3 regions of the Cohnella boryungensis genome follow, and region 1 is predicted to be linked to each of the others. Evidence: riboswitches for the same ligand, from Rfam matches in the RefSeq annotation. Region 1 holds a riboswitch; each other region holds the start of a gene.
The links. Region 1 has a riboswitch for cobalamin ahead of ACFO1S_RS00905 (NUDIX domain-containing protein). Riboswitches for the same ligand answer to the same signal wherever they lie in the genome.
Positions count from the first base shown of each region.

Region 2: linked by a shared signal. The riboswitch ahead of ACFO1S_RS00200 (ABC transporter substrate-binding protein) and the one ahead of ACFO1S_RS00905 (NUDIX domain-containing protein) in region 1 are both predicted to bind cobalamin.
Region 3: linked by a shared signal. The riboswitch ahead of cobJ (precorrin-3B C(17)-methyltransferase) and the one ahead of ACFO1S_RS00905 (NUDIX domain-containing protein) in region 1 are both predicted to bind cobalamin.

Region 1 is NZ_JBHSED010000002.1:78,279-88,924, reverse strand. Features, by position in the region: gene ACFO1S_RS00910 (hypothetical protein) at 1-682, opposite strand, end outside; cobalamin riboswitch at 1,310-1,515, shown strand; gene ACFO1S_RS00905 (NUDIX domain-containing protein) at 1,885-2,376, shown strand; gene ACFO1S_RS00900 (LysR family transcriptional regulator) at 2,438-3,379, shown strand; gene metE (5-methyltetrahydropteroyltriglutamate--homocysteine S-methyltransferase) at 3,400-5,670, opposite strand; gene ACFO1S_RS00890 (glutaredoxin family protein) at 6,067-6,291, shown strand; gene nrdI (class Ib ribonucleoside-diphosphate reductase assembly flavoprotein NrdI) at 6,288-6,659, shown strand; gene nrdE (class 1b ribonucleoside-diphosphate reductase subunit alpha) at 6,656-8,749, shown strand; gene nrdF (class 1b ribonucleoside-diphosphate reductase subunit beta) at 8,737-9,702, shown strand.
Region 2 is NZ_JBHSED010000001.1:53,672-64,317, forward strand. Features, by position in the region: gene ACFO1S_RS00190 (nicotinate phosphoribosyltransferase) at 1-911, shown strand, start outside; gene ACFO1S_RS00195 (DegV family protein) at 1,047-1,889, shown strand; cobalamin riboswitch at 2,020-2,206, shown strand; gene ACFO1S_RS00200 (ABC transporter substrate-binding protein) at 2,393-3,412, shown strand; gene ACFO1S_RS00205 (FecCD family ABC transporter permease) at 3,415-4,473, shown strand; gene ACFO1S_RS00210 (heme ABC transporter ATP-binding protein) at 4,470-5,276, shown strand; gene cobT (nicotinate-nucleotide--dimethylbenzimidazole phosphoribosyltransferase) at 5,251-6,312, shown strand; gene ACFO1S_RS00220 (cobyric acid synthase) at 6,309-7,922, shown strand; gene cobD (threonine-phosphate decarboxylase CobD) at 7,919-9,052, shown strand; gene ACFO1S_RS00230 (bifunctional adenosylcobinamide kinase/adenosylcobinamide-phosphate guanylyltransferase) at 9,049-9,606, shown strand; gene cobS (adenosylcobinamide-GDP ribazoletransferase) at 9,603-10,358, shown strand; gene ACFO1S_RS00240 (adenosylcobinamide amidohydrolase) at 10,401-10,646, shown strand, end outside.
Region 3 is NZ_JBHSED010000038.1:21,801-32,446, reverse strand. Features, by position in the region: gene ACFO1S_RS18125 (DedA family protein) at 1-322, shown strand, start outside; gene ACFO1S_RS18120 (CotH kinase family protein) at 481-2,463, shown strand; gene rarD (EamA family transporter RarD) at 2,561-3,448, shown strand; partial or broken gene ACFO1S_RS18110 (transposase) at 3,461-3,743, opposite strand; gene ACFO1S_RS18105 (MFS transporter) at 4,158-5,396, shown strand; gene ACFO1S_RS18100 ((2Fe-2S) ferredoxin domain-containing protein) at 5,434-5,790, shown strand; cobalamin riboswitch at 5,890-6,107, shown strand; gene cobJ (precorrin-3B C(17)-methyltransferase) at 6,350-8,143, shown strand; gene ACFO1S_RS18090 (sirohydrochlorin chelatase) at 8,218-9,264, shown strand; gene cobK (precorrin-6A reductase) at 9,284-10,057, shown strand; gene ACFO1S_RS18080 (precorrin-8X methylmutase) at 10,061-10,646, shown strand, end outside.

The sequences.
Region 1 (10,646 bases):
TCGGGAAATTAAAGAGCCAACGGTTAGTAAAATTTACGGCGGTCAACGTCCCGGTACATGACAGCCCCTCCACGCGGAGTCGCTCGATGTCCGCCTGACGCCGCCGGGCGTGGGCAATAGAGCCGGGCAACCGCAGGAGTATGATGGCGGCCCAGAGGGCGAAGCTAGCTCCGACGACGGCGCCAAGCTCTGGCGGGATCGTCGGCGATGTCGCTATGGCCTCGAGGTCAAAGGGTCGCGACAGGTCGCTTGTCAGCGTCCAGAGCAGGAGGACTCCCGCGACTGCTGCGAGTCCTCCTGCTACCGACAGCGTCGCAAACAGGCCAGCCACCCTGGTCTGTCCAAACTGATCAATCGATCGCGAGTACACTCCGCCGGTCGTACCGATCGCGACGAACAGCAGCAAAACGGCGATGCCTACTGTGACCGGATGACCGAGGAGCATGTTGATCGCCGGTGTCGGTGCCATGCCGAGCAGTGCGCCGAACGGCACGGAGCCTGTCAGCGACCACAGTGCACCGGCTGTGAGCAGCCACGGCATCAGCGGAGCCGCGCGTCCGACGCGACGTCCCGGCCGGAGCATAGTCATCCGTCCGTTCTTATCCGTGGTGGAGAACAGTGGCAGCGTCTCGATATGTTCTTGCTGCCCGTGCTTCTGCTGACCCTCCGCAGCATCCCTCATTGGCATCGCCCTCCCGAGGAAGATACTCGCACCCTGAGCGGCGAAGGGGGATTCCCCGCGACTCGGCCAGGACGATCAACGATAAAATGTAGGAGCTCCTTCTCGTTTTCTTCCTCATTATTGAACGCTTTTTTGTAGGTGTTATGATATTCTAGGTACCGTAATAGTAAGTTTAACTTCCTATTATCTTTGTACTCAGCCATATATACCTTCCCCCCCAAAAAAATTTCTTATCTATATTTTACCACTATAAGATTGTCCGCTGTAATATCCCCAAGTCGACATGCATTTCAATATGGCGTGAGCAACTAACAGGTACGATAGTTGAACGAAACAAGCAGATCACCGGAGCAGCTGTTTCTTTCGCATTTGTCGCCGATAGACCCGTTAAGCTGAACCTCACCATAAATGACGGCTAAACTTTTTGATTGGAAGCAGTCATGTGAATGCATCCCCACTACTGATATGCTCATCAGGCAAAGGGACATTAACTTAATGGATATAGCTTAAATCTATATCAAAGTATAAATTATTGGTATTATGCTATATATAATAGACACATCTGTTGCTCTTGTTTTTATCGTTCATTGTCGAGTAAGATGTAGGTATAATAATTAATTTTGTATAAATTTCATATCGAGAACAGGTGTCTGATCGGCGAGCGTGCTTGTCGTTCCGACTTAAAAGGGAAGTTAGGTGCAATACCGACGCGGTCCCGCCACTGTAACGGAGGAGCAGGCAGCTCAACCAGCCACTGATCTACATTGATTGGGAAGGCCGCTGCCGAGTGACGATTCCGGAGCCAGGAGACCTGCCTGTTCTGACAGCACTGCTGTACCTACGGGAGATAGGGAGGTGTTAGATGAACCGTCATAATTTCACGATTATGAAGGCGTCTTTCCCTATGTTTCTTCACAGGGAAGACGCCTTTTATTGTTGCAACACGCTAAGACGTGTATCTGAAGGAAAATAAATCCTAGTTTGAAAAGAGAGAAACAGGCTCAACCATGAGGGAGCACATATTCATATCGCCGTTCGCCTGGGCAAAGTATTTGATCTTAGGATTGAATACTTTTTTATTTAGCAGTTTCTACCATGATTATCGATCACATTAACGTGGCCATTCGCACGGTTCCGGTATGACGGATTGGAGACAAGTGCTGAGTAGGCCATAATTAAATAAAAGTAAGTTGGTGGTCAGTGTGAATTATGAGTTTCCTGGTGCTTTGCCAAATCAAAATATAATATTAACGAAGACGTGCCTGATTGAAGAAGCTAACTGTGTGTTGATTATCGCCTTTTACAAAGGGAAATTGGTTCTTGTTCGACATCATAGTCGCGGATGGGAATTACCTGGGGGAAATAGAGAAGAAGGCGAACCAATTATACGAACAGTTATCAGGGAGATGTACGAAGAGGCTGGTGGAGAGCTTGAGTTGATCGAAAGGATAGGGCAATATCTAATTTATGAGCAGGGGCAGCTTCTATTTGTGAAAAATATCTATATCTCCAAGGTGAGCGCTCTAAGGGAGTTGCCGAAAGGGTTTGAAACCGAGGAGGTTATGCTGCTTGATACAATTCCAAAACAGAGCGAAATTATGGAAGATCCCGCATTTAGCCCATATATGAAAGACAATGTTTATCTCATTGTTTCTGAATGGATTAAGGAGCATCCGTTTAGGGTCGGCCAATGATTTTGTGTAAAAATTTTGCGAATGTCCGGCGGGTATAATTCTGAAGTGAAGGGGTATTCCAATGACCTTGCAGCAATTGAAATATATTCTGACCATCGTGAGTTGCGGCTCGATAAGCGAAGCGGCAAAGAAGCTGTTTATTTCGCAGCCAAGCTTGTCCAACGCGGTGAAAGAAATCGAGATGGAAGCCGGTATTGAGATTTTCCTTCGATCGTCCAAGGGAATCGTGCCCTCAAGCGACGGAGCGGAGTTTTTATCCTACGCTAGACAAGTCGTGGAGCAAGCCGAGCTTCTCGAGCAGCGGTATATGAATCGTAAGCCTTCGAAAAAGCTGTTCTCGATCTCAACACAGCATTACGCCTTCTCTGTGCAGGCTTTCGTCGGACTGCTGAAGGAGCTTAACGTGGATGAGTACGAGTGCACGCTACGCGAAACGCGAACCCACGAGATTATCGAAGACGTACGGAATATGAAAAGCGAGCTCGGAATCATTTATATGAGCGAATTCAACCGAAAGGTGATTCGGAAGATATTAAAGGACAACGAGCTGCAGTTTCATCCGCTGTTCCAAGCGGAAGCGCACGTATTCATCAGTGAGGAGCATCCGCTTGCCTCCAAGTCGCTGTTGGACATCGAAGATTTGGACGACTTCCCGTGTTTGGCCTTTGAGCAAGGCGAATATAATTCCTTTTACTACGCAGAGGAAATACTCAGTACACGATCGTACAAGAAGAAAATACTGGTCAGTGACCGCGCCACGCTATTCAACCTGCTGATCGGGCTTAACGGCTATACGATTAGCTCGGGCGTACTGAATAAGGATCTGAACGGGGAGCAAATCAAATCTGTACGACTTCGTACGGACGAGAACATACGGGTAGGTTACATCGTGAATCAGAAGGCGAGCTTGAGCCAACTGGCTGCCGCCTATGTGACGAAGCTCAAAACCGTCATTACGGATTTCGGCTATCCGATCATAAACCAAGAGGATGAGCTCGACTGAGCCCATCCTCTTGTATGTTATTATAGCGTTGCTCTTACTTCTTTGGCTGCTTGGACAAGGTTTTTCAAGCTGGCCCACGTTTCCGTGACACCGCGAGTTTTAAGTCCGCAGTCCGGGTTAACCCATAGCTTGGAGACTTCGATCTTGTCGAGCATGCGGTCCAGCCCTTGTTTAAGCTCGTCGACGCTAGGAATCCGAGGCGAATGGATATCGTATACGCCTGGTCCGACTTCAGTACGGAAGCCGCATTCGTTAATCGCATCGATGATGGCCAGATCCGAGCGCGACGCTTCGAACGTAATGACATCGGCGTCCATCGCATCGATATCGCGAATGATGTCGCTGAACTGGCTGTAGCACATATGGGTATGAATTTGCGTTTCGGCTTTAACGCCGCTGTGTACAAGTCTGAAGGCAGGAATCGCCCAGCTCAAGTATTCGCTCTGCCAGTCCGAATGACGCAATGGAAGCTTCTCTCTTAATGCGGCTTCGTCGATCTGAATAATCTCGATGCCGTTGGCTTCGAGATCGAGCACTTCGTCACGAATCGCAAGACCGATCTGAAGAGCGCTTTCCTTCAGGCTGATATCCTCGCGAGGGAACGACCAGTTCAGGATCGTTACCGGACCCGTCAGCATGCCTTTGACCAGCTTGTTAGTACGGCTCTTCGCGAACGCCGAGTATTCTACAGTAATCGGCTTGCTGCGGCTAATGTCGCCCCATACGACCGGCGGTTTTACGCAGCGTGTTCCGTAAGACTGTACCCAGGCGTTCTCTGTGAAAATAAAGCCATCCAAGCATTCGCCAAAGTATTCGACCATGTCATTGCGTTCGTATTCGCCGTGAACAATGACGTCAATTCCGATCTCTTCCTGCTGTGCGATGCACTCCGCGATCCGATCAAAGTTGAATTGCTTGTACTGTTCCTCGGTGATGTTGCCTTTCTTGAAGGCTGCGCGGTTTGCGCGGACTTCAGCCGTTTGCGGGAACGAGCCGATCGTCGTCGTAGGCAGCGGCGGCAGATTGAACTTCGCTTTCTGAATGGCTTCCCGCTCAGCGAACGCAGGCAATCTCGTGAAGTCGGCATCCGTCAATGCATCTACTCTCTTCTGCACCGAGTTGTCATTCGAAAGGCGTGATGCGCTGAACAGCTTCTCATTCTCTGTATAAAAAGCGGAGGCTTCAGGGCTCGCTTGCTCCAGGATCGACTTGAGTTCTGCAAGCTCGCGCAGCTTCTCTTCCGCGAACGCGAAATATTGCTTATTCGCCGCCGTCAGCTTCGTTTCGTGCTTAATCGTGTATGGGACATGAAGCAGCGAGCAGGAAGTGCCGAGCACGACTTGGCTGGCATGCTTGCCGATCTCGCGAACGAGGGCAATCGTCTGCTTATATTGGTTTTTCCAGATGTTCTTGCCGTTGATTACGCCGGCGAACAGCACCTTGTCGCTTGCGAAGCCATGCTTGCGCACGAGGTCCAAAGACTGCTTGCCCTCGACGAAGTCGATGCCGATCCCGTCGAACGGCAACGCTTGAAGCACCTGATAGCAGTCACGAACGTCTCCAAAATACGTTTGCGCGACAACTTTTACGCTGCCTTTGGCGGACAGGATACCGTTATATAGCTCCTTGAACAGCGCGATATCTTCCGCAGTCAAATCCGTTACCAATGCTGGCTCATCCAGTTGAAGCCATGCTGCGCCAAGAGTGTTCAATTGGTTCAGGACAGCCGTATAAGCTTCGACAACCGCAGGCACGAAATCCTTCGCTTTCTTCGAGCCGGTGAATCTCGCGAGCTTGAGCAGGGTGAATGCTCCGATCAGCACAGGCTTGGTTGCGATGCCGAGCTGTTTTGCTTCCGTAAATTCGTCGAACAGCTTCGATCCGGCCAAACGAATGCTTGTCGTATCGTCGATTTCGGGTACCATATAGTGATAGTTCGTGTTGAACCATTTTTTCATCGCCAGCGCTTTAACGTCGCCTTTGTCGCCTTGATAGCCTCTTGCCATTGCGAAATACGTCTCCAGCGGGCTTAGGCCGAGCGCTTCGTATCTTTGCGGAACGATCCCAAGCAAGCAAGCCGTGTCGAGCAGTCCGTCGTAGAAGGAAAAATCGTTGGACGGGATGAAATCGACGCCGTTCTCCTGCTGAAGCTTCCAGTTTGCCGATCTAAGCTGAGCCGCCGTTTGTTGCAGTTCTTCGACGGGAAGTACGCCTTTGAAGTATTTTTCGGATGCGAATTTAAGCTCTCTAAGCGCGCCGACTCGCGGATAACCGATGATGGATGCTTTCAATTGAAACAGCCCCTTACGTGAGATATGTTGGCTTTAGTATAGAGCGCGGAAACTGTTATCGGGAAACACAAAAAAACTATACCAAGGCATAGTTTTTTTGTATGGCCCAAACGAAAAGCCTGTTAAATCAATATATTGATGAGAAAGGACAGTAATCTCGATTATCGTGCTATATATTGTACTGTTGATGCACGTGTGCTATTATAAGTATACCTCAATTAAATAGGAATATTGGTCAGGTGCTAATGCTGTTAAAACGTATGGATTCTATGTTTCAGCGCGCCATTGGCATAAGGCCCGCTATCTAAAACTGGAGTCGAATGGTATCGGTTGCCGCGCTCTCATCCCCGAGGGTGCTTTTTTATTCGACCAAAACGAAACCGGAGGAGAATCGGTATGAAGCTTTATACGAAAACGGTATGTCCGAAATGCATGTGGATCAAATCTGAAATTGCGCGTTCTGGTGTCGCAGTCGAGATCGTCAACATCGATCATGACGAAGAGGCGCGTAATAGACTAGTGGAAGCGGGAGTCATGAGCTTGCCGGTTATGGAAGCTGGCGGCGAGTTTATTTTGGATACGAACGAAATGGTCAAACTTATGGAGCAGGTGAACGTATGATCGCTTTTGCGAGCCGTACTGGTAACGTTCGATACATTGTTTCGCGGCTTGGGTTGCCTGCGATCGAAATCGAAGAAGACCGTATGCTCGCGGAGCCTTTTTTGCTTTTTACATATACGGACGGCCTAGGGGAGATCCCGGCCAAGGTGAAGCTGTTTCTTGAGAGGAACGGCAAGCTTTGCCGCGGCGTCATCGTGAGCGGCAACAGTAATTTCGGCCATAACGTGTTCGGAGGAGCCGGCGATGCGATCGCGCGGCAGCTGAAAGTCCCGCTCGTGCGCAAGATCGACTTGCGCGGCTTCGCGGAAGACTATGAGGCCATTCACGACTATTACGAGCAATGTTTCCGAAAGGAGCACGTTGGATGAAATCCTATTTGAAATTGAACAACGAGATGCTGAATCAATTCAGCCGGACGGGAAAGCTGGATCTCGCCAAGGATAAAGAGGCAACGCGCCGCTACTTTCTGGAGCACGTCAACGTAAAACTGCGTTACTTCATCGATACGGAAGAAAAAATTCGGTATCTCGTCGACGAGGGCTATTATGAATCCGAATTTTTGGAGCAGTACGACATGTCGTTCATCGAACAGCTTTACGAAAAGGCGTACGCTTACGAATTTAGGTTTCCTTCGTTCATGAGCGCGAGCAAATTTTATGAAAGCTATGCGATGAAAAGCAGGAATGGCGAGGAAATACTTGAGAAGTACGAGGATCGCATCGTCATTACCGCGTTGTACTTGGCGCAAGGGGACGAGCAGCTGGCGGAGCGAGCGGTAGAGGTCATGATGTCGGCATATCAGCCGGCAACTCCAACCGCACTCAACAGCGGCAAAAAAGCGCGCGGGGAGCTTGTCAGCTGCTTTAAGCTGACGATGGACGATTCAATGAGCAGCATTGCCGAGAATATCGGCTATTGCTTGGAGTTGTCTCGCCTAGGCGGAGGAGTCGGGGTAAACGCAACTGACCTCAGACCGCTTGGCGATCCGATCAAGGGGATACTGAACCGCGCGAGCGGCATTATGCCGGTAGCGAAGCTGCTGGAGAACTCCTTCTCCTACTCGAACCAATTGGGTCAGCGCAACGGCTCCGGCGTGATTTACCTGAACATTTTCCACGCGGACATTGAGAACTTCATCTCGGCCAAGAAGCCGAACGCCGACGATAAAATCCGCCTTGCGACGTTGTCAACTGGAATTATCGTTCCGAGCATCTTCTTCGAGCTGATGAAGCGGGACAAGGACATCGTGCTGTTCAGCCCGTACGACATTTACAAGGAATACGGCAAAAGGATGTCCGAAATCAGCATTAGCGAAATGTACTATGAACTGTTGGACAATCCGAACATTCGTAAGATCAAGCGGATCAATGCGCGCAAATTGTACACGGAGGTCAAGAAAGCGCAGTTCGAATCGGGCTATCCGTTTGAGGTGTTCGACGATCAAGTGAACGAGAAGCATCCGCTGCGCAATCTAGGCCGGGTGAAGATGTCCAACCTGTGTACGGAAATCCTGCAGGTTCAATCGACGAGCATCATTAACGACTACGGCACGGAGAACGAATACGGCTTAGACGTATCCTGCAACCTGGGCTCTCTTGACATTCATAAGGCGGTGCAAGAGAACGACTTCGAACAATTGATCGACACGTCGATGCGCCTATTGACGAACGTGTCCATGATGACGGAGATCAAGAACGTTCCGTCGATCGCTAAAGCGAATCGCCTCATGCATTCGGTCGGCCTTGGCCTGATGAACCTGCATGGCCATTTGGTCTCTCAAGGAATATTGTATGGCTCGAAGGAGTCCGTTCAGTTTATTGACGCATTCATGGAAGCCGTCAACTACTACACGCTGCTTGCGTCAATGCGGATTTCCCAGCAGAAGAAAGCAACGTTCCACGGCTTCGAACAGAGCGATTACGCGAACGGTACTTATTTCGACCAATACGTGTCCAAAGAAGTTACCGAGCTGCCGGAGCAAGTGAGAAAGGCGCTTGGCAACGTTCCGGTGATTACGCAGGAGATGTGGGGCTCCTTGAAGGAGCAGGTCATGGAACACGGCTTGTTCAACGCCTATCGCCTCGCGATCGCGCCAACCGGAAGCATCTCTTATATCCGTAGTAGTACGGCTTCGATTGCGCCATGCACGGAGAAGGTGGAGATCCGCGATTATGCCGACAGCCGCACCATCTATCCGATGCCGTTCTTGAACAACGACAACATCTCTTTATATAAGGAAGCTTATGAGATCGACCAGTATCGAATGGTAGACCTCTACGCAGCTGCTCAGCGTCACATTGACCAAGGGATATCGATGACCTTATACGTGACCGATCAATGGACGACCGAGCAGTTGGCCCGCCTGTACATCTACGCCTGGATGAAAGGGATCAAGACGGTGTACTACGTACGTCAGCGCCTGCAAACGATCGAGGAGTGTGTTTCATGTTCGATTTAAAAGCATTCGAAGCCGTCAACTGGAACCGCAACCAGCATGAGCTGACCAAGGTGTTCTGGGACCAGCAATGGAAGCAGATCTGGTTCCCGGAAGAAATCGCGGTCAGCAAAGACATCAAGCAATGGCAGGACTTCGCGCATCAGGATACCTATAAGAAGGTGCTCGGGGGCTTAACGCTGCTCGACACCATTCAGACCAATATCGGAATGAACGAAATCGCCCGTTATGAGCCGAACTTGCAGGAGAAAGCCTTGTACACGGTGTTCGCTTCGTTCGAAGCCATTCATGCAAAATCTTACTCTTACATTTTCACGACCCTGTGCACGAACAGCGAGATCGACGCGATCTTCGACTGGGTCAAGCGCAACGAGTATTTGCAATATAAGGCGAAGCAAATCAGCGACGTATATCTTTCGATTAAAGAAGGCGACGAGGTCTCCTTGTGGAAGGCGATGTTCGCGTCGGTCATGCTCGAATCCTTCTTGTTCTACTCCGGGTTCTTCTTCCCGCTGTACTTGGGCGGACAAGGCACCCTGCGGAACAGCGCGGAAGTTATTTCGCTCATTCTTCGGGACGAGTCCATTCACGGCGTTGCAATCGGGTATTTCGCCCAGCAGCGTTTCAAGCAATTCACGGCGGAGCAGAAGGAGCAGCTGACGGTCTGGGCCTACGAGTTTCTGCTCGATCTTTACCATAACGAAGTAAGCTATACGAACGACTTGTACGCGGAAACCGGACTTAGCCCAGATGTCAAAAGCTATGTCCGCTATAATGCGAACAAAGCGCTCATGAATATCGGCTTTGAAGTCATGTTCCCGGACGAGGAAGTGAATCCGATCGTCATGAATGGAATTCGCAATGAGGGCTCGACATATGACTTCTTCTCACAGAAAGGCTCCACGTACGCAGTAGCGAAGGTCGCTCCGATCACAGACGATACGTTTCGATTTTAATACTAGGCACCCTTGTCATGAGGGTGCCTTTCCTTTCGCCGATAGCCTCGTTAAGCTGAGCCGTATCATAAGTAGCGGCAAGTTTTTTGGGAAACAGGCTTCTGCGACTTTTCTGAGGTTACAAAAGCCCAGCTATGTGGAACTTAATGAGGAGACAGGTTAAACTGAAGAAAACAAGCCGAGGGTGTGCCAAAGGAGACAAGATCAATTTCGTGAGCCATTCGAATAGATTACACCTCATACGGCTTATCCTTGTGCTGATTGCCGCTGCCTTCATTCTTCAAGCTAACCCCGTGCAGGCAAGCTCGCAAGAGGATCAAGATCGGGCATCAAAGATCGCTTGGGAAGCCTATTATTTCGGAAATATGACGAAGGGACAGTTGCCCTCGGAATGGCAGCCATTCTCTCAGATGGATTCGGATCGGAATGGCGCTCATCCAGGCGACGAGCTTTGGCTTAAAGCTAATCTTTCGAAAAAAGGGGTTTCATCGGGGCAGCTTCTGGTTTATTCCTATCAAGTTAAGGATTTTGAGATTACCTTATTTCTGGACGGCAAGCCTGTCTTCAAGTCAGAGAAGCTTCTGCCATCGGGATTTATTTCTTGGAGAATGATTTCGTATGACAATATAACGGGTCATGAAGATCAGGTACTGGTAGCTCGCATTTCCCCTCATCAGAATCTGGAAGGCTTCGAGGTATGGTTCGGAACCTCATCGACATTAGCGCTAAAGCTGCTACGAACGGAAGCGCCGATGTGGGCTGGGGCAATTGTGCTATCGCTGTTAAGCGCGGTATCTTTACTATTGTATTTTTTTAATCGCAGCCAAACGCTTTTTATTTATTTTGCCGTTTTTTTCGCGAGTCTTGCTATAGATTTAACCGTCTTGTGGGGAGGCTGGCAGTTCGCTTTCCGACCGGAAGCTCTATGGGTCTGGGGATCGCTC
Region 2 (10,646 bases), on a different contig from region 1:
TCGCCGGCTTCCACGCCACCTCGAATATGCGGGCGGGCATGCGCTTCGGCATCCCGACATCGGGAACGCACGCGCATGCGTGGGTGCAGGGTCACGACAGCGAGGAGGACGCTTTTCGGGAGTACGCGAGAGCGATGCCGGATCACGTAACCTTGCTGGTCGATACGTACGACACCTTAAAGAGCGGCGTTCCCAACGCGATACGGATTGCGCGCGAGCTTGCCGGACAGGGAAAGCGATTGCGCGGCATCCGGCTGGACAGCGGCGACTTGGCGTATCTGTCGAAGCGCGCCCGGGCGATGCTGGACGAGGCGGGCTTTCCCGAGGCGAGCATCGTGGCGTCGAACGATCTCGACGAGAATATCATTGCGGAATTGAAGGCGCAAGGAGCGAAGATCGATGCATGGGGCGTAGGCACCCAGCTCATTACCGCATTCGACCAGCCGTCGCTTGGCGGCGTCTACAAGCTGGTAGCCCGGGAGAAGAACGGCAAGCTCGAACCGGTGATCAAAATTTCGGGTAATCCGGAGAAAATCTCGAATCCGGGCATGAAAGAGGCATACCGGATCGTAAACCGCGAGACGGGCATGGCGGAAGCGGACTATATGACGTTGCCCGACGATGAGGACATCTGCGCAGGAAAGCCCGTCGAGCTGGTAGACCCGCTGCATCGCCATCGGTTCAAGCGCGTCGACAACTATGAGGCGCTGCCGCTGCTGACTCCGATTTTTCGGGAAGGAGAGCTGGTGTACGCCTTGCCGAAGCTTGAGGAGATCCGCAGCTATCACGAGCAGCAGCTGACCCAGTTCTGGCCCGAGCATCTGCGCAAGCTGAATCCGGAGCAATATCGCGTGAATTTCAGTCCGGCCTTCCTCGAACTGAAGGACAGGCTCATTCGCCAGCATATATAAAAATTCAGTCGCTGAGGGGAGCGAGGGCCGGGGGCCCCGCTTCTCTGAGCGGCGTTTGCGGTCGTGCTGCCGGGAATGGTAGACTACTAGAATAGCGAGTCTTACATCCTTAGAATCGGAAAGCAGGAAAACCCGTTGAGCAGGATCAAAGTGGTGACGGATTCGACCGTCGACTTGTCGGATGAGATATTACGAGAGTACGGCGTGGAGATCGTCCCGTTGTCTTTATGCATCGATAATCAGGTTTATCTAGACAGGGTGGACATTACGCCCACGGAATTTATCGATATGATGCAGGCGGCCAAGGAGCTTCCCAGAAGCTCGCAGCCGTCCGCAGGCGCTTTTCTGGAGGTGTATGACCGCCTTGGAAGCGACGGAAGCGAGGTTCTGTCCATCCATATGACCGGAGAGATGAGCGGCACGGTGAGGTCTGCGGAGATGGCCGCCGGGATGACGGATACGAAGGTTACCGTTGTCGATTCGAGGTACATCACGAAAGCTTTAGGCTTCCAGGTGCTGGAGGCGGCCGCGATGGCGAAGGCGGGCAAGAGCATGGCTGAAATCATCGCGAGATTGGAGCAAATCCGCAAGAACACGCAGCTGTTCGTCGTCGTGGAATCGCTGGACAACCTGGTCAAGGGCGGTCGGATCGGCAAGGGCAGAGCGTGGATCGGCTCATTGCTGAAAATCAAAATCATCGCTTCCCTCGACGGGGGAGAATACACGCCCGTTGCTAAGGTGCGCACCCGCGCGCAGATTGTCGACTATCTGGCCAAGGCATTCGCGGAGGACATCAAAGGCAAGGCGATCAAAGGCGTAGGGCTCGTCCACGCCGCCGGCTACGAGCTGGCGGACAAGCTGAAGGACGCGGTCCGGGCGCTCACCGGGTACGACGACTTCGACATCGAGCATACGACGCCGATCATCAGCACGCATACAGGCGTCGGCGCGATCGGATTTACGTATTACAGCGAGTGAGTCGCCGTCTACAGTCCGCTTCAGACAGGATCAGCCCCTGCGCCGAGCGGAGTGCGGTGACGGAAACTGTTGCAATACCCGGCCCCGAGGGCTATAATTCCAAGTGATTGGCAGCTTGCGGCAATTGAATAGACTTCTAATATCTTAAGGTGCCTTGACGCTTGCGGGCGTGAAGGTTAAAAGGGAAGCCGGTGCAAGTCCGGCACGGTCCCGCCACTGTGAAATAGGGATCGCCTCGCGCCCCGTCCGTCGGGACAGGGCGCGAGGCGCATCGTCAGCCTATCAGTCAGGATACCTGCCTTGGGATGCAGCAGACGAACTCCTTCGCGGATAAGGATACGGCTCAATCGGGAATGCTTCGGTTTCGATTCGAAGGCATGCTTTTTCCTGTCAGCCAACCCTCTCTCCGACGAACGCGGAGAGAGGGTTTCTCGTATCGGTCGTTCAATCGGTCAAGCTCCTCTCAAGAAGAAATCAGTAATGCAGAGGAGAGATGGATCGTTATGAAAAATACACGTCTATGGAGCAGAATAGGGGCTTGGGCGCTCGTTGCGCTGCTCGCGCTCGGCCTCGCGGCCTGCGGCGGCAACAACAATGCGGCTACGCCAAGCGCCAGCCCTTCCGCGCCGGCGGCGACTCAGGCTTCGCCGAGCGCCTCGCCGTCCGCGTCCGGCGCCGCGGAGGAATCGCCCGCGCCAGAGAAAACCGTCTATCCCCTGACGCTGAAGGACAGCACCGGCACCGACGTCGTGTTCGAGCAAGCGCCGGAGAGAATCGTGGCCATCGCTCCGAGCGAGACGGAAACGCTGTTCGCGATCGGCGCAGGAGCCAAGGTTGTCGGCGTCGACAATTACAGCGATTACCCCGAGGAAGCGAAGGCCATCGAGAAGGTTGGCGATCTGAAGACGAATACGGAGGCGCTGCTGGCTGCTAAGCCCGATGTGGTGTTCGCCAACGGCGGCATACAATCCCAGGTAGTCGAGGAGCTGCGCAAGCTGAACGTGAAGGTGTTCGCCAGCGATCCGAAGACGCTGGAGCAAGTGATGGAGAAGATCGAGACGGTCGGACAGATTCTGGACCTTCAGTCCGGCGCGGCCGAAGTCACCGCCACGATGCGCGAGGAGCTCAAGCAAGTAACTGACGCCCTTCAAGGCGTAACCCCGAAGAAGGTGTACATGGAGTTCTCCCCGGGCTGGACGGTCGGCAGCGGCGAATATATGGACGAGGTGCTTACGCTCGCGGGCGGAGACAACATCTCGAAGGAGAAGTCCGGCTGGTTCGAAGTCGATCCGGAGGCGGTCATTAAAGCCAACCCGGCAGTCATTATTTATGCGAGCAACGATGAGTTCGATCTTGGCATTCTGAAGGCGATTCAGGAGCGTCCGGGTTTCGACCGCATCGATGCGATGAAGAACAAGCAGCTGTTCCCGGTGGACGACAACTCGATCAGCCGGGTCGGTCCGCGTCTGACCAAAGTACTGCATGAAATGGCGAAAGCGATCCATCCCGATAAGGTGAAATAAGGATGCGCGGCAAATTAACGATGTATATGGGAGGAGCCTTAGCGCTCCTCCTTTGTTCGATTATCGTGAGTCTTTCCCTTGGCGGAGCGAACGTACCCATCGGCAAAGTATGGAACATCCTGCTTCATCAGGTGCCTTACGCCGATACGCTGTTCAATCTGCATCCGGCCACGGATGGCATAGACGACCCGGACGAGACGATTATTACGAAGGTGCGCTTGTCCCGGGTCGTGCTTGCCGTTCTGGTAGGCGCGGCGCTGGCGCTGGCGGGCGCCGGATTTCAAGCGGTGCTGCGCAATCCGCTTGCGGACCCGTATACGCTGGGGGTGGCGACAGGCTCCTCGGTCGGGGCGGCCTTCGTCATTCTGTTCGGTCTGCAGATGTGGATCGGACAATTGACCATACCGGCCGTGTCGTTCGCGACGGGGCTGATTACGCTGTTTCTCGTTCTGCGGCTGGCTTATCATAAGGGCAGGATGGAACTGGAGACGCTGATTCTTTCCGGGGTCGTGATTCAAGCCTTTTTCGGCTCGTTGGTTTCCTTCATGGTCTCCCTCTCCAATAACGTCGTCAACGAAATCGTCTACTGGCTCATGGGCAGCCTTTCCATGCGGGGCTGGAATTATTCGCTTATCGTACTTCCTTACATGCTGCTCGGCGCAGTCGTGCTGATTGCAATGAGCCGCGAATTGAATCTGTTCGCCTTGGGCGAGCGTCAAGCGATGCATCTGGGAGTCAACGTACAGAGGACGAAGCTGATCGTGCTTGTCGTCTCGACGCTGATGACCGCTGCGGCCGTCTCCGTCTCCGGCGTAATCGGGTTTGTCGGGCTGGTCGTTCCGCATCTCGTGCGGTTGGTGACGGGCCCGGACAACCGGATCGTCATCCCGGTATCCGCCGTAGTCGGGGGCATCTACGTGCTGGCTTCGGATACGATTGCCCGAATGGCGCTTAACCCGAAGGAAATTCCGCTGGGCGTCGTGACCGCGTTTATCGGCGCGCCCTTTTTCGCCTATTTGTTATGGAAAAGAAAAACGAGAGGCGGGGAGGCAAGGACATGATCGAAGCGCGGCGGTTAAGCTATCGAATCGGGGGAAGAGAGGTATTGCGCCAGATCGATCTTCGGGTGGAGGCCGGCGATTTCTTCGGCATCATCGGTCCGAACGGAAGCGGCAAGTCGACCCTGCTCAAGCTGCTGTCCGGAATCGAGTCTCCCGCATCCGGCGAGGTGCTGCTGGAAGGCAAAGCGATCCGCGAGTACAGCCGCAAGGAAACGGCGCGACGGATTGCGGTGCTGCAGCAGGAGGCGCTGCCGGCCGTGGGCTATACGGTTCGGGAAGTTGTCGAGATGGGGCGATTCCCCTACCAGCGCTGGCTTGGCGGAGAGGCAAGCGACCCTGAGCCCGTCATTCGCAGAGTGATGGAGCAGTTGGAGCTGCAAGGGCTGGCGTCTCGGCTGGTCGGCGAGCTGAGCGGAGGCGAACGCCAGCGGGTCGCGCTCGCCAAGACGATGGTGCAGGAGCCTCGCGTGCTGATGCTGGACGAGCCTACGACCTACCTGGATATCGGGTTCCAGGTACAGATGATGGATTACGTTCAAAGCTGGAGGCGCGAATACGGATTAACCGTCGTGGCGGTGCTGCATGATCTCAATCTGGCAGCCCAATATTGCGACCGGCTGCTCGTGCTTCACGAAGGCCAGGCGACCGCCTCGGGCGCGCCGGGAGAGGTGTTGACCTCCGGCCTCGTGCAGCAGGTGTACGGTACGGAGCCGATCGTGCTGGATCATCCGGACAGCGGAGTTCCGCAAATCTTGTTGAGAGGAAGGCGAACGAACGATGGCAATAGCTCCGAACGGGATTAAAGAAATAAGGGATCGGATTCAACCGTTGGACCTTCGGGCGATGGAGGAGGCGCAGGCGCGTCTGGACAGCTTGACCAAGCCTCCGGGGAGTCTGGGCAAGCTGGAGGCGGTGGCTAGGCAAGCGGCGGGCATTACCGGCGAGCCGCTTCCCGACCTGTCGCGGAAGGCCGTGATCGTCATGGCCGGAGACCATGGCGTATGCGAAGAGGGAATCAGCGCGTTTCCCGCCGAGGTTACGCCGCAGATGGTGCTTAATTTTCTGAACGGCGGCGCAGCGGTTAACGTGCTTGCCAGACATGCGGGCGCAGAGGTCGTCTGCGTAGATATCGGCGTAAACGCGGATCTAAGCCACCCGGGCCTCGTCTCCAAGAAGATTCGCCGGGGAACGGGAAATATCGCCCGGGGGCCGGCGATGAGCCGGGAGGAGGCCGAGGCGGCGATTGCCGTCGGCTACGAGGTTGTCGCCGAGCTTGCGGCCGGGGGAACCCGAGTGTTCGCTACCGGAGAAATGGGCATCGGCAACACGACGCCGAGCGCGGCGCTGCTTGTCGCGCTTGGCGGGCTGAAGACGGAGGAAGCGGTCGGGCGCGGCACCGGCATCGACGATGCGAGGCTGCTGCATAAGCGGAGCGTCGTCGAACGCGCTTTGGAAGCGAACCGGGCGGATCCGAACGACGCGCTCGACGTTCTGGCGAAGCTCGGCGGTCTGGAGATTGCCGGACTGGTCGGCGTCATTCTGGGCGCGGCAGCCCATCGCTCGTTAGTCGTGATCGACGGCTTCATTTCTTCGGCCGCCGCGTTGGTTGCCGGCCGCCTTGCGCCCGAGTGCCTGCCGTATATGATCGCTTCCCACAGGTCGCTGGAGCAAGGTCACGGCGGGATGCTGGAGACGATCGGCCTGGCGCCGATGATTCATATGGACATGCGCCTCGGAGAAGGAACAGGGGCGGTGCTGTGCTTTCATTTCCTGGATGCCGCAGGCAGAATCATGCGGGAGATGGCGACCTTCGAAAGCGCGGGGGTGTCGCAGGCATGACGGCCCTCCGTCAAGGAAGAGCAGGAGACACCGCACAAGGCGTGAGGCTTGCGCGAGCGCTCATGCTGCAAGGCACCGCGTCGGATGTCGGCAAGAGCGTGCTTACCGCCGCCCTCTGCCGCATTTTCGTTCAGGACGGCTGGGCAGTCGCTCCGTTCAAATCGCAGAATATGTCCCTCAACAGCTATGTCACGCCGGACGGCAAGGAAATCGGCCGCGCGCAGGGGATGCAGGCCGATGCCTGCGGCATTGCGGCGACGACGGACATGAATCCGATTCTGCTGAAGCCTTCCTCGGACAGAGCCTCGCAGGTAGTCGTGCACGGCAAGCCGTACAAAACGATGGATGCGTTTCGATACCGCAATGAATATTTGACGGAGGCGGGCGAAATCGTGCGCGAAGCCTTCCGGAGACTGCGCGGAGCATACGATATCGTCGTGCTGGAAGGGGCGGGAAGTCCCGCCGAGATCAACCTGAAGGATCGGGATATCGTGAACATGCGGATGGCCGCCTGGGCCGAATCTCCGGTCGTTCTGGTCGCGGATATCGATCGGGGAGGCGTATTCGCGTCCATCGTCGGCACGCTGGAGCTGCTGGAGCAGGAGGAGCGGGATCGCATCGGGGGATTCATCATTAATAAGTTCAGAGGCGACCTTGCGCTGCTTCAGCCCGGTCTGGACTGGCTGGAGAAGCGCACGGGCAAGCCGGTTATCGGCGTTGTTCCCCATATCGAAGGGCTGCAGCTGGAGTCGGAGGACTCGCTCTCGTTCCGCAGGGCGTCCCCGAACCGGGAGGAGGGGCAGCTCGATGTGGCGGTCGTACGTTTTCCCCGCTGGGCGAACTTCACCGACATCGACCCCTTGTTCGCCGAGAAGGACACGGCCGTGCGCTACGTGACCCGAGGCGAGGAGTTCGGAGCGCCGGATATCGTGTTGCTGCCGGGAAGCAAAAACACGGCGGAGGATCTGCTGTTCCTGCGGGAAACGGGACTCGATCGGCTGGTCTGCGCCCATCGGGAGCGCGGCGGCTGGCTGGTCGGCATATGCGGAGGCTACCAGATGCTCGGCGAGCGCTTGTCGGACCCGGAGGGCGTCGAATCGGAGCAGGGCAGTGTGCCGGGTCTGGGGATTTTTCCGATGGAGACGGTGTTCGCCCGGGACAAGCGGACGGAACGCGTCGCCGGACGGGCGACAGGCTGGGAAAGCCAAGCTGGCTCGCCCGAGCGGGAGTCTGCGCGAATCAGGATCGAAGGCTACGAGATTCATATGGGGAGAACGACCTTCTTGCGTCAGGTGGAGCATCCGATGGACATCGCGACGGTCAGGAACGATACCGGAGAGTCCGACGCCTTGCACGCGGAAGGGGCTCGTACGGAGGACGGCAGAGTCTGGGGCACTTATATTCACGGCATTTTACATAACGATGACTTCCGCCGCGACTGGCTGAATGCGGTTCGCAGGGCGAAGGGCTGGGAGCCGCTGGCGGGCGGGCTGGCGTTCAATCGCTTGCGGGAGGACGAATTCGATCGTCTGGCCGATCATGTCCGCCGTCATGTGGATGTGGACAGGCTGTATCGAATGATGAACCTGGAAGCGGAGGGACAAGGATGAACGGCAAGGAAGATGCGACGCTGATGGAGCCTTACGGTCACGGAGGCGATCTATGGACCGCTTCCGGACGATTCGATATTGCGCCGGGCGAGTGGTTGGATTACAGCGCCAACATCAATCCTCTCGGGCCGCCGCCTCAAGCGCTTGCGGCGCTGCGGGACGGTCTGGCCGCGATCGTGAATTATCCCGATCCGGGTCATCGCGAGCTTAAGCGGCTGCTGGCGGATACGCTGAAGGTTGCCGAGGAGGAGCTGCTGATCGGCAACGGAGCTGCGGAATGCATGGCTCTGGCGCTAGCCGGACTCGGCGTTCGGAAGGCTGGCGTCATCGCCCCCTGCTTCTCGGAATACGCCCAGCTGGCGGCGGATTACGGAGCGGAGGTGCGCACCGTCGTCGCGAAGGAAGAAAACGGCTTTCGGGCCAATGCCGACGAGCTGGAGGAACTGCTGGAAGAAGTCGATCTGCTGTTTGTCGGCCATCCGAACAATCCCACGGGTATGACCTATTCCTTGGAGCAGCTTCGCGAGATTGTCCGGCTGGCGGCACGCAGCTCCGCGTATGTCGCGGTGGACGAAGCGTTCATCGACTTCATCCCTGCCGAAGAGCGCGCAACGCTCCTGCCTGAGCTGCGCGACTATCCGCATGTTCTGCTCATCCGCTCCATGACGAAATTTTACGCGATTCCAGGCTTGAGGCTGGGTTATACGGTCGCCGCTCCGGCGCTGATCGCACGAATGGCGCGCAAGCAGGTCACCTGGAGCGTGAACGGGCTGGCGCTCTTGGCCGGACAGGCTTGCTTGCAGCCCGAGCTGGCCGACTATGAAGCCCGCACGCGCGAGCTGATTGCGACGGAGAGGGCGTTCCTGCGGAAGGAGATCGGCGATCGGCTCGGCTGGCGAACGTGGAGCGGGGAAGCGAACTTCCTGCTGGTTCGGACGTCGGAAGCTTGGACGGCAGCGGACTTGCAGGGCGCTCTGGGGCCGCGAGGCATTCTGGTTCGCAGCTGCGCAAGATACGAAGGGCTTACCGAGCGGGACATTCGCATCGCCGTGCGCGGCAGGGCGGATAATGAACGCCTGATGAGCGCGCTCGCGAATATCGATCGGCGCAGAAGGGAAGAAGGACGATGAATATCGTAATGGTCACCGGCGGAGTCCGTTCGGGCAAAAGCGCCTACGCCGAGCGGCTTGCCGGCGAGCGGTCCGCCGCAGGCTCCTCTAAGGCTAGAGTGCTTTACGTCGCAACGGGCTTGCGGTACGACGGAGAGATGGACGCGCGCATCGACGCGCACCGGACGCGCCGCCCCGCCGAGTGGGATACGCTCGAAGCGGCGCATGAGCTGTCTGCGGCCGCATATGCCGGATATGACGTCGTTCTGCTCGATACGCTGTCGGCGTGGATCGGCAATCGCCTCATGGCCGTGCCGGAAGACCGTTGCAGGGATGCGGAGACAACCAATACCGTCAGGGAGCAGGTTGCGGCCTACCTCGACCAGCTGCGTCGCCTGCCGGGGCTGCGCGCGGCGATCCTTGTCACCGACGAGGTCGGCTGGGGCGGCGTCGCCATGACTCCGCTTGGACGCTGGTTCCAGGATGTCGTCGGCGAAGCGAATCAGCAGGTCGCGGCGGCCGCGGATGAAGTCGTGGCTGTCGTGAGCGGCCTGCCCTGGAGGCTGAAGGGATGAGCGCGTTCTGGCAGGCCGTCGGGTTCCTGACGCGTTTTCCCGTGCCGAAGAAAGGGCAGACGCTGGAGGGGTGGGAGAGAAGCCCCCGTTATTATCCGCTGATCGGATTGCTGATCGGTCTGGCCGTATGGCTTGTTATGGAGCTGGCCAAGCTGGGCTTCGGAACAGGCTCGGGCGCAGCCGTCGCCGCGACGCTCACCGTGGCGTTCTGGATTTATGCGACCGGAGCGCTTCATCTCGACGGCTGGATGGATCTGGCCGACGGACTTGGCAGTCAGCGCGGCAGAGAGCGGGCGCTGGAGATTATGAAGGACAGCCGGGTAGGCGCAATGGGGGTCGTGGCTGCCATCGTGCTTCTTCTGCTCAAGACGGCGGCCGTCTATCACCTGGCGGTGTCCGGGGCAGTCGCTTGTCTGCCGCTTGTTCCCGCCATGGCCAGAGGCGCGTTGCTCCTGGCGATGCGCGTCTTTCCTTATATTAAGGAAAAGGGACTGGGCAGCGATCTGCGGCAAGGCGTAACGGGACCCGTTCTGGCGTTCAACGGCCTCCTCCTAGGCGCGGTCGCTTTCGCAATGGCAGGCTGGCAAGGCCTGCTCGTGCTAGCGCTTGTCCTGGCGGCGGCCTGGCTGTTCGGGCTGTCCATTATGCGCAAGCTTGGCGGCTTCACCGGCGACGTCTACGGAGCTTTAATCGAAGGCGCGGAGACGTTGGCCCTGCTGGCCCTCCTTCTATCCCATATTCATCTGTCGTGAGGCGGAATACAGCCTGCGAATCACTTCACGGGAGGCATGTTCATGACCCAGCCTTTTCGCGGCGGAGCGCCGCAATACCGTTCCCCTTTATGGCCGGAGCTGCTGATAGAATACAAGAAGGACCATATTCGAATCTCGGGGGACAGAAGCTACCATACGGTCAGCAACGCTCCTTATCGGGGAGGCGCGGGCAGCGGGAGTCATTTCGTCAATTGGAAGGTGCCGCTGGACTACGATTGCTCCGATCCGGCAGCGATGATGCTTGAGGCGCTCCGAGGCTGGGGGTAC
Region 3 (10,646 bases), on a different contig from region 1:
GAAAAAATGGTTTGATCGCTACGGCAACGTGCTCGTCTTTATCGGATATTTTATTCCCGGCGTGCGGCATGTCACCGGTTATTTCGCGGGCATCATCGGCTCGCCGTTCCGTACGTTCGCCGCTTACGCTTACGGCGGGGCGCTATTCTGGTGCGTATGCTTCATCGGCCTGGGACACGCCTTCGGCCCGCAGTGGGAAAAGGTGCTGCACGCGATTGAGCATCATTCGTGGAAGCTTGCGGTGGCTATAGTGCTGCTGATCGCCGTCATCTGGCTCGTCAGACGGCTGATCGTGTCGTCGCGCCGCAAGGCGCGGAGCTAGAGGCATCGGGTTCAAGGCTTGAGGGCGTATTCAGGAGACTCTCAGTTCTCTTTCATTATAGAGTAAGGTTTCTCGTGTAACTTGAAATAGGCGAGGCGCGATTCGGACAACCGTCCGGGGAATACGGCGCCCGCAATTTCGACACGGGAGGGACTCGAATGATGAAGTGGAAGCTCTCGTTCAGGAGAGCGAGAATCGCGGCGTTGTCGTTAACGCTCGCGGCAGGCTTGATCGGCGCGGCCGGATCGGCGACGGATGTCGCAGCAGCGGAGAAGGGAACAACGCAGCCTTACGAGGCTTTGTTTGAAGGAGATCGAATCATCGACGTGAAGGTGACGATCGCCGAGGAGGATTGGGACAGCATTCTCGAAAGCCCGCTCGACAAGGACTACAAGAGCGTGTCGGTCGAGGTGGACGGCAACAAGCTCGACAACGTAGGCTTTTCGACCAAGGGCAACCTGACGCTTAAAGCGGTGGCGAGCATGACCGATTCGGACCGGTACAGCTTCCGCCTGAAGTTCGATAAGTATGACAAAAAGCAAACGCTGCTCGGGCTGGACAAGATGGTGCTCAACAATAATTACTCGGACCCTTCGTATTTAAGGGAATATCTGCACTACGAGGCGCTGCGGGCAATCGGCGAAGACGCGCCGCTGACCGTATTTGTCAACCTGTACGTGAACGGCAAGCTTTACGGCTTCTACACCGGAGTGGAAGCGGTGGACGACAGCTACCTTGCCCGCAATTACGGGGAGGATTACAAGGACGGCGTCCTATACGACACGGACGAGAAAAGCTATTTGCAATACGAGGAGAGCGGCGAATACAAGACGATTACGAATGACATGGGCACCGACGAGAACAAGGCGGCGCTGCAAAAATTCATTCGTGTGCTAAACGATATGCCGGACGGAGAGAAAGGAAGCATCGAAAGCGTGCTGGACGTAGATTCGGCGCTCAAGTATATCGCAGCCAACGCGGTTCTCGGCAACTACGACAGCTACAATGGCGACAAAGGCCACAATTACATGCTGTACGGCGACGCGAACGGGAAGTTTACGGTCGTCCCTTGGGATATGAACATGTCGTTCAACGGATATTCCGGCGGAGGAAGAAACGTCTCGTCGGGCGCGAACGGCACGGTTAATACGAACGCTTTGACCGCTTCCGTCGACGTTCCGGTGCTCGGAATTGCGATGGAAAGCGTTCCGATGATCAATAACCTGCTGAAGGTACCGGAATACAAGACGAGATACCGGGAATATGTAGGGCAGCTCGTCGATTATATGGAAGGCATCGGCGATCGCATCGGCGGATTGGCCGATTTAATACGGCCTTATGTGAATGCCGATCCGACCAAGTTTTACACGATGGAGCAATTTGAGGCCAATGTCGCGTACTCCTCCTCGGAGCAGGCGAACGCCGAGGGAACGGGCGGACCGTCCGGGAACGCGGGCGCGCCGGGAGGAGAGCCTCCGGCAGGTATGGAGCCGCCGGAAGGTACGATGACGCCTGAGGGCGCGCGACCGGAGGGAATGCAGCCGCCGGAAGGCATGACAAGGCCGGAGGGCAACGCGAACGCCGGGCAAGATCAGGCTCCGGGAAGAGGACAAGGCATGGGCATGGGCATGGGCACGATGGCCGCGGGCTCGTTAAAGACCTTCGCCCTGAACCGATTGGCGAATCTGCAGGCGCAGCTGGGCTTGCCCGTTACCGCGCTTCCGAGCGGCTCGGCGTCCGGGAACGAGCAGCCCTCCACCGGGGGCGCCGCTATCGGCAGCTCCGGCAAAGGCATTCAGGTGACGCTGGACGGCAGAACGCTCTCATTCGCAGACCAGCAGCCGGTATCGCGCAACGGATCTGTATTCGTTCCCGCTTCGGTTATTCTGGAGGCGCTCGGAGCGGAGGTGAGCTGGAACAAGGCCGACCGTTCCGTCACTGCGACCAAAGCGGGCATGACCGTGAAGCTGACGATCGGCAGCAAGAACGCGACCGTCAACGGCAAAGCCGTAACGCTGAGCGCACCGGTGACCGCCTCCGGGAACCGTACGATGGTGCCGGTCCGTTTTCTGGCGGAATCGCTGCAGTTGAACGTGGAGTGGAAGCCGAATCTATCCACGGTTACAATCACGAACCCTTAAGGGACTTACGATTTTCCTATTATTTTCGATTTCAAGTCCATGTCCGCAGTGCTATAATTCCTTTCATGCTTAAGCACAGAAATGGAGAAGCTGCATCATGAGATACGGACTGGTTAACGCTGTGTTTGCTTATATGATCTGGGGGCTGCTCCCGCTCTACTGGAAATGGTTCGAGACGATGCCGGCAGGAGAGATTCTTTCTCACCGGATTGTCTGGTCCTTCGTCTTCGTGGCGGGACTCATTACGGCTCAGAAGCGGTGGCGAGAGCTCAAGCGGACGCTGCAGGAGCGCCGAACGCTTGCCTCGCTCGTCGCGAGCAGCCTGCTCATTACGTTTAACTGGCTTGTGTTCATCTGGGCCGTAAATAACGGACACGTGGTCGAGACGAGCCTGGGCTACTATCTGACTCCGCTCATCAACGTCGCGCTGGCGATCGTGTTCCTGCGCGAGAAGCCGAGCGGAGGGCAATGGCTGGCGATCGCGCTGGCCGGCGCGGGAGTGATTCTCGTAACCGTCGAATATGGGAGTTTTCCGTGGGTGTCGATCTCGCTCGCGTTAAGCTTCGGCCTGTACGGACTCGTGAAAAAAAAGCTGAAGATCGACGCGTCGCTCGGCCTGATGACCGAGACGGCGATCGTCGTCCCGGCGGCCCTCCTCTTCTGGAGCTATCTGGGCGCCTCGCACACGGCTACGGCATGGACGCTGCCCTTCGGTTCTACGCTGCTGCTGCTGTTGTCGGGCGCGGCGACGGCCCTTCCGCTGCTTCTGTTCGCGAGAGCCGCGCGGCAGCTTCCGCTGTCCATGCTCGGCTTCATCCAGTATATCGGCCCGACGCTTACGCTGATTCTCAGCGTAGCCGTCTTTAAGGAGACGGTCAGCCCGCTGATGCTGGTCAGCTTTATTCTGATCTGGGTCGCGCTGGTGGTCTACGCGCTGGCTTCATTGCGCGAGGCGAAAGCCTTGCGGCTAGGCAATGCGGGTTGAGTGAGCCGTATGGCGCAAAAGCGCGGCAGCCCCGGCGAAGCCGACGTTCTCACGGATGGCTTTGGCGATTTGGCGCGAGGAGTAAATGCGCTGGGTGTAAGCATAAAGGATGACCTTAGTAAGCATTTTAGGGTGGTAGCTATCTCTGCCACCACCAGGATAGGCTGAGGCAAATATCCCGTCATTGAGTCGATTTACGGCTTCATTAACGATGCGAACAAGATGATTTTCAGGGATGTCTTCCTCAAGATCCATTGAGTAGGTAAAGTTGGTCCATGGTAGATTGAATGTACAAAGAAATCGCTCCTTTGGGGATGGTTGGGTGGTACCTCCATTTACCAAATAGCGATTTCTTTGCATTTCTGTGGGCTTTTTCTTCCCTCAATCGATGAAAAAAGAGGGCATGTATCTCCTGGAGGAGCGGAGCGTTGGCCTTTGCAGTCGTGAAATTTCCTCGTTACGAGTTTACAAATTCAAAATTTCACGAATGCAACAGCCATAGGAAGGGGATACATGCCCGCAAAACCATAATCGATATAAAAGAAAGAAGCTGTTCAAAAGTTTAGCACTTTGAGTCAGCCTCATTTTGCGATGAAATCGCCGAAAAGCTATAGCCCCGAATACGAGTTATGAGTTACAATGAACAACTATGAAGCGGGATGAGGAGCGGCTCTCGTCATCGATTCGCAGCAGACGGAGGAAGAGCATCGTGAAGGAGTTAACCAGGATATCGAACCAATGGCTGCTTCTGACCGTCGTATTCGGAGGCTTCCTTATATTCGGCTTTTCCGAGAACATCAAAGGCCCGGCTATCCCGAGAATGCAGGCCGATTTTCATCTGAACGAGACGCAGCTGGGGCTCCTGCTCGCTTTTAACTCGCTCGGCTATCTCATCGCCTGCTCCTTCACGGGAGCGCTGACGAACAGAATCGGCATCAAATGGACGGGGATTGTCGCGTTCGGCTCCATGGTCGTGTCCGGCCTGTTGATGTACTTGTCTTCGAGCTATGCTTATTTGTCGGCTTCTTATTTTCTGATGTACATCGGCAACGGCATGCTGGAGATCGGGTTGGCCATCATGGCGGCTCGCATTTTCACGAAAAACACCGGCGCGATGATGAACCTGTCCCATTTTTTCTACGGGCTAAGCTCGGCGATCGCCCCGATCGTCGCTTCTTCCATGATGGGCTGGAGCCTGTTCGGAGGCGAGTTGGGCTGGCGGGGGATGTATCTCATCATGCTGTCCTTGTCCCTGCTGCCGATCATTCCGTCGCTAAAGGCCCGTTTTCCGGGAGACGGCGAGACGAGCGCGGAACGGATGACCTTAAAAAGCTTCTCCCGCGATCCAGCCGCATGGCTCATCGTCGCGGTGCTCTCGTTCGGCGTCGTGTCGGAATTGGCGGTCGGAGGGTGGCTCGTCAACTATTTGGAGAAGGCCTACGGCTGGTCGACAGATGCGGCTTCCGGGATGCTGTCCGTGTTTTTCGTTTTTTTCATGGCGGCGCGCCTGCTGCTTGGTCCCCTGACGGATAAGATCGGCTACACGTTATCGGTCATGCTGCTATCGGCTTTCTCCGGAATATGCAGCTTCGCAGCTATTGCGGTCGGCGAGCAAGGAGCGATTCTGTTCGCTATCGCAGGCATCGGCATCGCTCCGATCTATCCGACGGTGATGGCGATCCTGGCGAAGCGCTATTCGCGCGGCACCGATACGGCAATTACGTTTACTGTTACTCTGATGGGCGTTGCCAGCGTGATCGGGAATTTGCTGATCGGCGTCACTATCGATGAAGTCCAGAAGCTGTTCGGAAGCGATAAGGGGGCCGAGGAAAGCCTGAGAATCGGCTTGCAGGCCGGATACGGGTTTATCGCGCTGCTGGCGCTGCTCTGTTCTGCAAGCTGCTTGATCTTATTTTGCTATCTGCGCAAGAGAAACGAGTTAGTGTGAGCCTATCGTTCATAAGCTGTAGAAGGAGGCGATTCAATTGGTGACCTGGAACTTGCAAGGGATGAGGTCTCATCTGCTGATCTGTAACGGGGGAAGCTGCCTGAAACGGGAGGGGGACGAGGTGACGCTGGCGATCCGCGAGGAAATCGCCAAGCTAGGAGCCGATCGGCTGATCCATACGACGAGAACCCGCTGCAACGGCCGCTGCGAGGATGCATGCGTCGTGATCGCATATCCCGAGGGCTCGTGGTATAAGGGCATTACGCCTGAAACGGGCAGGCAGCTGGTGAGAAAAATGCTGACCGGAGAGAGGCTGGAGGAGAAGCTGGTGTACGCCTTCGAGCCGACGGCCGCCGCAACCGGCAATTCGGTGGAGGGCAGGGACAAGCCTTAAGCGGGCCGGATTGGATGGGCAGCATGCTCGGCGGGTTCCGCAAACCTCCGCTCTGCTAGACAATCGCAGCCGGACAATGTTAAGATGACCGTGACAATCGAATACGGAGATGAATGAGGTGCTGCTTGGCCAAGGCTCAAGCGGCTTAAATGGGAAGCCGGTGAGAAGCCGGCACGGACCCGCCACTGTAAGGAACGCCGTCCCCAGGGAAGGCGCATTCCCGTCAGGCAAGCCACTGGATACGCGTGAAGCGCTCCGGGAAGGCAGACGAGAATGACGTTCCAAGTCAGGAAACCAGCCTGGTTCCATACACTTTTGACCTACGAGGATTTAGGGAAGTGTTAGGACGGACTTGCCTGACGAGGCGGCGTTATCGAAAACCCGGTTTTCGATGGCTCTTCGACTCGCTCCAGGTTTGCGCGCTGACAAGCGTTTCTAACACGGCTATCGTGTGGGGGACGTTTTTTTTGATGTTTTTTTCGGGGTTAGGCGGCGGGGCGGAAAGCGATCCGGCAATTCACGAAAACAAGAGGCGACAAATGGAAAGGATGTGCGGACGATGGCGGGGAAGCTGCTGATTATCGGATTCGGTCCCGGAAGCTTCGAGCATATTACGAAGCGGGCCAGGGAGGCGCTGCAGGAAAGCGATGTCGTCATTGGCTACAACACCTATGTAGATTTGATTCGAGGTTTGCTGACCCATCAGGAAATCGTTCGCACGGGCATGACCGAGGAGGTCAGCCGCGCGCAGGAGGCGGTTCGCCAGGCGGAGGCCGGCAAGAAGGTCGCCGTAATTTCCAGCGGCGACGCCGGCGTATACGGAATGGCCGGACTGGTCTACGAGGTGCTGATGGAGAAGGGCTGGCGGCGCTCGGACGGCGTGGAGGTCGAGATTATTCCGGGCATATCGGCGATCAACTCCTCGGCTTCGCTGCTGGGCGCTCCGATCATGCACGATGCGTGCACCATCAGCCTGAGCGATCATCTCACTCCGTGGGCGCTGATCGAACGACGGGTAGAAGCGGCGGGGCAAGCGGACTTCGTTATTGCGCTCTATAATCCCCGCAGCGGCCGAAGAACGCGCCAGATCGTGGAGACGCAGCGGATATTGCTGAAATATCGTTCGCCGGAGACCCCTGTAGGCATTGTTAAAAGCGCCTATCGGGAAAGGGAGCATGTCGTGCTGACGAATCTGCGCGATATGCTGGATCACGATATCGGCATGCTGACAACGGTCATCATCGGAAACTCCTCTACGGTAGTCTACGATGGACTTATGATTACGCCGCGGGGCTACCAGCGCAAATATACGCTTGGCGCGGACGTGCAGCCGCTCAAGCCGCATCAGCGCTTGCGCGAAGAAGCGGAGCCGTGGGCGCTGCGCCAGCCCTCCGAGCCCGAGGCTTGGGACGAGGAGGATGAGTACGAGGAGCCGACACTGGAGAAGACAGCTGCGCTGGCGCCGAGATTGACTCTCATGGAAAAGCCGGGCGCAGAGGCAGAACGGGCCGCCGCACCCGCAGAATCGGGCGGCGCTGCCGGGAAATCGTCCGGGCAGCCGTCCTACGGAGGCGCGCCTGTCGTCGGATCGCTTGCGCTGGCGATGGAAGCGCTGGAGCTGGTCGATCGCTCGCGGGGAATATCCCGGATTACGCCGGACCCGGCGGAGCAGAGCGCGCCCAGAGCGGGGATCGTATACCGACAGCAAGAGATTTTCGAATTCGCGGTGAGCACCGGCGTCGCGGACAAGAAGTTCAGCGCCAGGCAGCTGCTCGCACTAGCCGACATCATCGGGGAGAAGGGGACGATGGACTATACGCCGCATCACCAATTGATCGTGCGCGTCCCGACCTCGGAGCCCGACGCGATTACATCCCGGCTCCGCGGCGAGGGCTTCATGCTCTCTCCTATCGGAGATGTACTGCAGGTGAAGGCTTGCGATTTCTGCGAGGGAGAGAAGGGAGAATCGATCCCTTACGCAGAGGAGCTGCAAGACAAGATAGGGGGCATGAAGCTGCCCAAAGAATTGAAGATCGGCTTTAACGGCTGCGGAATGGCTTGCTACGGTGCGGTGCAAGAAGATATCGGCATCGTCTACCGCAGGGGCAAATTCGATTTGTTCCTGGGAGGCAAGACAATCGGGCGCAACGTCCATCCGGCGCAGCCTGTCGCGGAAGGCATCGAGCCGGGCGAGCTGGTGGAGCTGATCGAGCGGATTATCGCGAGGTACAGAGACGGCGGTCACCCGAATGAACGCTTTCATAAGTTTTTCAAGCGGGTGAAGGAGATCGAGGGCTATCGGCATCAGGAGGTGCCGGTGTTCCAGATCGAGAACGCTATTTGCGGCGACTAGCATAGGGGAAGAAGACTTCGTATCCAGAGACTACAAGATAGAGAAAATGAGTTTGATAGAGGAGGCAGAATCACGTGGATGCCCTATTATTCGTAGGCCATGGCAGCAAGGACGAGGCAGGCAACAACGAAGTGCGGGAAATGGTCAGAATGCTGGCGGGGGCGCTGCCGACAGAGATCGTCGAGACTTGTTTTCTCGAATTCGTATCGCCGACGATGGCGCAAGGGATGGCGACCTGCGTAGCGAAAGGAGCGACGCGCGTTGCGGTCGTGCCGATTACGCTATTCTCGGCCGGTCATGCCAAAATACATATCCCTGCCGCAATCGACGAGGCGAGGCTCCGTCATCCGAATGTCGAGTTTATTTACAGCCGTCCGATCGGAGTTCACGAGCAAGTGTTGAAAATATTGAGCTCCCGGCTGCAAAGCGTAGACTCTCTTGAGCCGATAGACGGCGAACAGCATAACGAGGATACGGCGATACTGATCGTTGGGAGAGGCAGCAGCGATGCCGACGCGAACAGCGATCTATTCAAAATCTCGCGATTATTTTGGGAGAAGACGAAGTTCAAATGGGTGGAGACGGCGTTCATCGGCGTGACTGCGCCGCTGGTCGATGCCGGAGTGGAGCGCTGTCTGAAGCTGGGCGCGCGCAAGGTCATTCTGCTTCCTTATTTTCTTTTTACAGGCGTCCTGATTAAAAGAATGGAGCAAATGATAGAAGACTTCGGGGCGGCCTATCCGGACTGCGAATTCGCGCTTGCGGACTATTTCGGCTTTCATCCTATGCTGCAAGAGATCTTACGGGAACGGGCTCTGGAGGCTCTTCAGGGCCAAGTGAAAATGAACTGCGACATGTGTCAATATCGGTTAGCGGCCATGGAGCATATCGATCACCACCATCACCACGATCACGACCATGATCATCATCACGGACACGATCACCATCACGGGCACGACCATGATCACGATCATCATCATCATGGACATGATCACGCGCATCATGACCACGATCATGACCATGGGCACGATCACGCGCATCACGACCACGACCACGATCATGACCATCCCCACGGGCACGATCACGCGCATGAACGCGAACGTGAGAAGGCGTCAACGTAAGAAGGAGGCGGAGTCATTCATGATACTCGTAATGGCGGGGACAAGCGATGCGCGCGAGCTGGCGCTGCGGATTCAGGGAGCGGGCCATCCGCTGCTGACGACCGTCGTCACGGAGAGCGCGGCTAGGTCGATGGAGGAAGCGGGGCTGCCGGTGCGCACGGGCAGGCTGCCGAAGGAGGCGCTTGTCGAGCTGATGCGGCAGCATGGAGTCAAGCTGCTCGTGGACGCTACGCATCCGTTCGCGGAGGAAGCTTCGCGGAACGCCATCGCGGCTGCGGAAGAGGCGGCAACGCCGTACATACGCTACGAACGGGATCGCTTGTCCTTCGCGGACACCCCGTTGATTACCTATGTGGACGATTACGAGCAAGCGGCGGAGCTGGCTGCGCAGCGCAAAGGAGTCGTCATGCTGACGACGGGGAGCAAGACGCTTTCCGTTTTCGCGAAGCGGCTGCTGAACGAGCCGGATACGACGCTTGTCGCCCGAATGCTTCCGCGCAAGGACAACATGGAGAAATGCGAGGAGCTGGGCCTGGAGCAGAAAAACATCGTCGCGATGCAGGGGCCTTTTTCCCGGGAGCTGAACGAGGCGCTCTATCGCCACTATAAGGTTACCTTGATGATTACGAAGGAAAGCGGCAAGGTCGGCGCGGTCGACGAGAAGCTGGAGTCCGCGCTTGCGCTGGGTATCGAGACGATTATTATCGGCAGGCCGTCGGTGGCCTACGGCATCTATTACAATGAATTCGAAGGTTTGGTCGCGAAAATCGACGACATGCTGGGGAGGGCGTAACGAATGGAATTCCACACCGATTTTAAGCCGATTACGGTACAGCCGCAGGAGATTGAGGAACGCAGCTTCGAGATGATTACGGAGGAGCTTGGGGAGCATCCCTTCACGCCGGAGCAGTATCCGGTCGTGCAGCGGGTCATTCACGCTTCGGCGGATTTCGAGCTGGGCCGGAGCCTGGTGTTTCATCCGAAGGCGATCGAGGCGGGAATCGAAGCGATTCGCGCCGGATGCAAAATCGTGGCCGACGTGCAGATGGTGCAGGTGGGCATCAGCAAGCCGCGCATCGAGAAATTCGGCGGCTCGGTGCATGTGTACATCTCGGATAAGGACGTCATGGAGGAAGCGAAGCGGCTGAACACGACTCGCGCGATTATCTCGATTCGCAAGGCGATTCTGGAAGCGGAAGGCGGCGTATATGCGATCGGTAACGCTCCGACGGCGCTGCTCGAGCTCATTCGGCTCGTGAAGGAAGGGGCGGCGAAGCCTGGCCTCATCATTGGGGTGCCGGTCGGCTTCGTCTCGGCGGCGGAATCGAAGGAGGAGCTCGCGAAGCTGGATATCCCGTTCATCACGAATATAGGACGCAAGG